DNA from 2 places in the Sulfitobacter sp. NFXS29 genome. Region 1 is predicted to be linked to the other one. Evidence: riboswitches for the same ligand, from Rfam matches in the RefSeq annotation. Region 1 holds a riboswitch; the other holds the start of a gene.

Region 1 (2,183 bases):
TTGATGATCGCAGACATACAGGTAAAGAGCAGGATCGCCGTGATTTTCAGCCCGACGCCAAGGGCGGGGCGGGCGGAGAAATCATCGACTTTCATACTCTTGTCCTCATGCTTCGGGGCCGATCCGTCCGCGGTTGGTGCCGATCTGCCCGCGGTGCAGCAGCAGATGATCCAAAAGCACGCAGGCCATCATGGCCTCGCCCACCGGCACCGCGCGGATGCCGACGCAGGGATCATGGCGGCCCTTGGTGATGATCTCGGTCTCTTCGCCCTGTTTGGTGATGGTGCGCCGTGTGGTCAGAATGCTGGAGGTCGGCTTCACCGCGAAACGCACGACCACATCCTGCCCGGTGCTGATCCCGCCCAAGATACCGCCCGCGTGGTTGGAGGAATACTCCGGCCCCTCTGGCCCCATGGTGATCTCGTCCGCGTTCAGCTCTCCGGTCAGCATCGCCGCTGACATGCCCTCGCCGATCTCCACGCCTTTGACGGCATTGATGCTCATCATCGCGGCGGCCAGATCGGTGTCGAGCTTGCCATAGACCGGCGCGCCGAGGCCCGCAGGCACGCCGCGCGCGGTGACTTCGATGATCGCACCCACGCTGCTGCCGGACTTGCGCAGCCCGTCGAGATACGCGGCCCAGTCGTCCGCTGCCTTGGCATCGGGCACCCAAAAGGGGTTTTGGTCGATCTGATCCCAGTCAAACGCTTCGCGGTCGATCTTATGCGGGCCCATCTGTACCATATAGCCGGTGATCTGCAGGTTCGGGGCCAGCGCCTTGATCGCCTCACGCGCCAGACCACCCGCCGCCACCCGCGCCGCCGTTTCACGCGCCGAGGAGCGCCCACCGCCGCGATAGTCGCGGATGCCGTATTTCTGGAAATAGGTAATGTCGGCATGACCGGGGCGGAACTTGTCCTTGATATCGCCGTAGTCTTTGGAGCGCTGATCGGTGTTCTCGATCATCAGCTGGATTGGCGTGCCGGTTGTTACCCCTTCGAAGGTGCCCGAGAGAATCCGCACCTCATCCGCTTCACGCCGCTGCGTGGTGTATTTGTTCTGGCCCGGTTTGCGCTTGTCCAACCACTGCTGGATCATGCCCTCGTCAATCGGCACGCCGGGGGGGCAGCCGTCAATCGTGGCGCCAAGGGCGGGACCGTGGCTTTCGCCCCATGTGGTGACCCGGTAAAGATGGCCAAAGCTGTTGATCGACATGGGCGGACCTCCTGTTGTCAAACCCTTAGCCGGGGCAGCGCCCTGCCTCAAGGGGATTTGCCTTGCCAATTGTGCAGGTCCGATCTACCCCTGACGCTACCTCGGGGGGCCTTTGGGCTGAGATGTACGTGTTGTGCGGACCCGTTGAACCTGAACCGGTTAACACCGGCGGAGGGAAGGTCCGGACAGACATCCACCTTTTACCTTTCGCCGCAAAAGGAGGATGCGATGAAGTATCTTACACTTGCTGCGGGCGTCTTGGGCGCATCGGCTGCATGGGCCGAAACGCCTGAATTGACAGTCTATACCTACGACAGTTTCGTCACCGAATGGGGCCCCGGCCCGGCCATCAAAGAGGGGTTCGAGGCCGAATGCGGCTGCGACCTGAAATTCGTCGGCATGGGCGATGGCGCGGCACTGCTGGCGCGGCTTAAGCTTGAGGGCACGCGCTCTGACGCGGATATCGTGCTGGGGCTCGACACCAGCCTTGTCGCTGCCGCGAAGGAGACCGAGTTGTTTGCGCCGAGCGGGTTGCAGGCCGACTACGACCTGCCGATCACTTGGGAAGACGAAGTTTTCGTCCCCTATGACTGGGGCTATTTCGCCTTTGTCCATGGCACCGATCTGGACGCGCCCGGCGATTTCAAAGCGCTGGCTGAGAGCGATCTCAAAATCGTGATCCAAGACCCGCGCTCTTCGACGCCCGGTTTGGGGCTACTGATGTGGGTCAAAACGGCCTATGGCGATGAGGCGCCCGAGGTTTGGGCAGGGCTTGCGGATAACGTCGTGACGGTCACAAAGGGCTGGTCCGAGGCTTACGGCCTGTTCCTCGAAGGCGAGGCCGACATGGTGCTCAGCTACACGACTTCCCCCGCCTATCACCTGATCGCAGAGGAGGACGACAGCAAGACTGCCGCGCTCTTTGACGAAGGCCACTACATGCAGGTCGAAGTAGCGGGAAAGCTCGC
Region 2 (2,183 bases), on a different contig from region 1:
CCAAACCGCGTGGAAGTGATGTACCGGGCCATGGCCACTGCCGATGTTGAGGGTGTCGGCAGCTGCAATGGCGCGTTGCAGATAGGCATGCGCAGCCCGCACGGCCTGCGGCAACGTCTGCCCCCGCGCCAGCCCCGCTGCGATGGCGGCGGAAAGGGTGCAGCCGGTGCCGTGGGTGTTGGCGGTGTGCTGGCGGGGCGCGGAAAGGCGCAGGGGTTCATCCGCGGTGATCAGCAGATCGACGCAGGTCTCCCCCTTGCCATGCCCGCCCTTCATCAGCACCGCGCCGGGACCGGCCGAGAGCAGGGCGCGGCCCTGTTCCAGCATGGTGGCCTCATTGGTGGCTTCCGGCCTGTCCAGCAGCCGTGCGGCCTCGGGCAGGTTTGGGGTCAGCACATGGGCCAAGGGCAGCATCCGGTCACGCAGTGTCTCCACCGCCGCGGCAGAGAGCAGGGCATCGCCGGATTTCGCCACCATCACCGGGTCAAGCACCACAGGCGCGGCGCAGCCCGCCAGCCCCTCGGACACGGCGGTGATCGTCTCAGGATCGCCCAACATGCCGATTTTCACCGCACCGATCGCCAGATCGTCAAAGACTGCCGCCATCTGCGCCCGGATCATCGGGGGAGAGATCATCTCAACCCCGGTCACCGCGCGGGTGTTCTGCGCCGTCACGGCGGTGAGCACGCTGGCCCCGTAAACGCCAAGCGCGCTGAAGGTCTTGAGATCGGCCTGAATTCCCGCCCCGCCGCCGCTGTCGGACCCTGCAATCGTCAGTGCTTGAAACGCCATTTGGCCCCCATGTGTTAGATGGGCCAAGGGCGTGTGGATACGGGGTAAACGACGGGCCGCATGGGGCCGATGCGTGGTTCCGTTCCCTACGCCGGTACGACCCGGATCAGGTTCGATGGGTCGGTTTTCACCTCTCAGCCTTGCGGCACCCCAACGGATTGCGGGCAGGCTAGCGAGGCGGGCTGGCAGGGTCAACTGGTGATGATTAATTTATGTGTTATCTTTATGTTTCAATAATTTGCGGCTCACACTTCATCAAGAACATGAAGATTCGTTAATGAAAGTCCCGCGACTTCGGGATCACCCGCGCATCGCGCGGATGGCTATGCATCGCCACCTGACCGGGCAGCGGATGGGTCGGGTGATCTCCCCGCGTGGTGATGCCGGGCATCGGTGCGTCCGACAGCGAAGCAAGCCTGTCAGAGCGGTCTTCCAACCTATCGGCCACCACATGGATCACCCGCCCGTCGGTCTGCACGCGCCCTTCGACCACCAGCAGCCGCGCGGCCATGATCGTGGGGCGGTAAAGCTTGAACATATTCGGCCAGATCACGAGATTGGCGACCCCGCATTCATCCTCCAGCGTGATGAAACAGACCCCCTTGGCGCTGCCCGGCTTTTGCCGCACCAGCACCAGCCCCGCGAGCTTGACCCGCCGCCCATGCCCCATCCGCGCCAGATCGCGGGCCGAAGAAAACCCCTGCGCGGCGAGGCTGGAGCGGTAGAAGGACATCGGATGCGCCTTCAGCGACAGGCGCAGCGTCTGGTAGTCGGCCACGACCTGTTCGGCCTTCGGCATCACCGGCAAGGTGACTTCCCGCTCCGGCCCCTGAGCCGCCGCCTCGGCATGGTCAAAGATCGGCAAGGCGGGCGCGTCGCGCAGCCCTTGGGCCTGCCAAAGCGCTTGGCGCCGGTCGATCCCCATGCTGCGCATCGTGTCGGCGGCGGCAAGCTGGCGGATCGCCTTGGCGTCTAACCCCGCGCGGGACTTGAGGTCTTCGACATCGACAAAAGGCGCCTCCCGTCGGTCCATGATCCGCGCGGCGGCTTTTTCCTGCAACCCGTCCACCATGCGCAGCCCCAACCGCAGGGCAAAGCCCTCGCCGCAGGGCTCCAGCGTGCAGTTCCAATCGGAGAGGTTCACATCCACGCCGCGCACCTCGACCTGATGCTCCCGCGCATCGCGCACGATCTGCGCCGGCGCGTAAAACCCCATCGGCTGTGAGTTCAGCAGCGCGCAGGCAAAGGCCGCGGGGTAGTGGCACTTCATCCAAGACGAGACATAGACCAGCTTGGCAAAACTCGCCGCATGGCTTTCGGGAAAGCCGTATTCGCCGAAGCCCTTGATCTGGTCGAAACAACGTTGCGCAAAGACCGGGTCATAGCCGCGT

The links. Region 1 has a riboswitch for thiamine pyrophosphate ahead of thiB (thiamine ABC transporter substrate binding subunit). Riboswitches for the same ligand answer to the same signal wherever they lie in the genome.
Region 2: linked by a shared signal. The riboswitch ahead of thiD (bifunctional hydroxymethylpyrimidine kinase/phosphomethylpyrimidine kinase) and the one ahead of thiB (thiamine ABC transporter substrate binding subunit) in region 1 are both predicted to bind thiamine pyrophosphate.

What each region holds. Positions count from the first base shown of each region.
Region 1 is NZ_JAGDED010000007.1:19,878-22,060, reverse strand. It holds gene J3456_RS12095 (DMT family transporter) at 1-95, opposite strand, end outside; gene aroC (chorismate synthase) at 106-1,215, opposite strand; TPP riboswitch at 1,308-1,409, shown strand; gene thiB (thiamine ABC transporter substrate binding subunit) at 1,444-2,183, shown strand, end outside.
Region 2 is NZ_JAGDED010000004.1:238,537-240,719, forward strand. It holds gene thiD (bifunctional hydroxymethylpyrimidine kinase/phosphomethylpyrimidine kinase) at 1-792, opposite strand, end outside; TPP riboswitch at 859-955, opposite strand; gene J3456_RS09330 (error-prone DNA polymerase) at 1,067-2,183, opposite strand, start outside.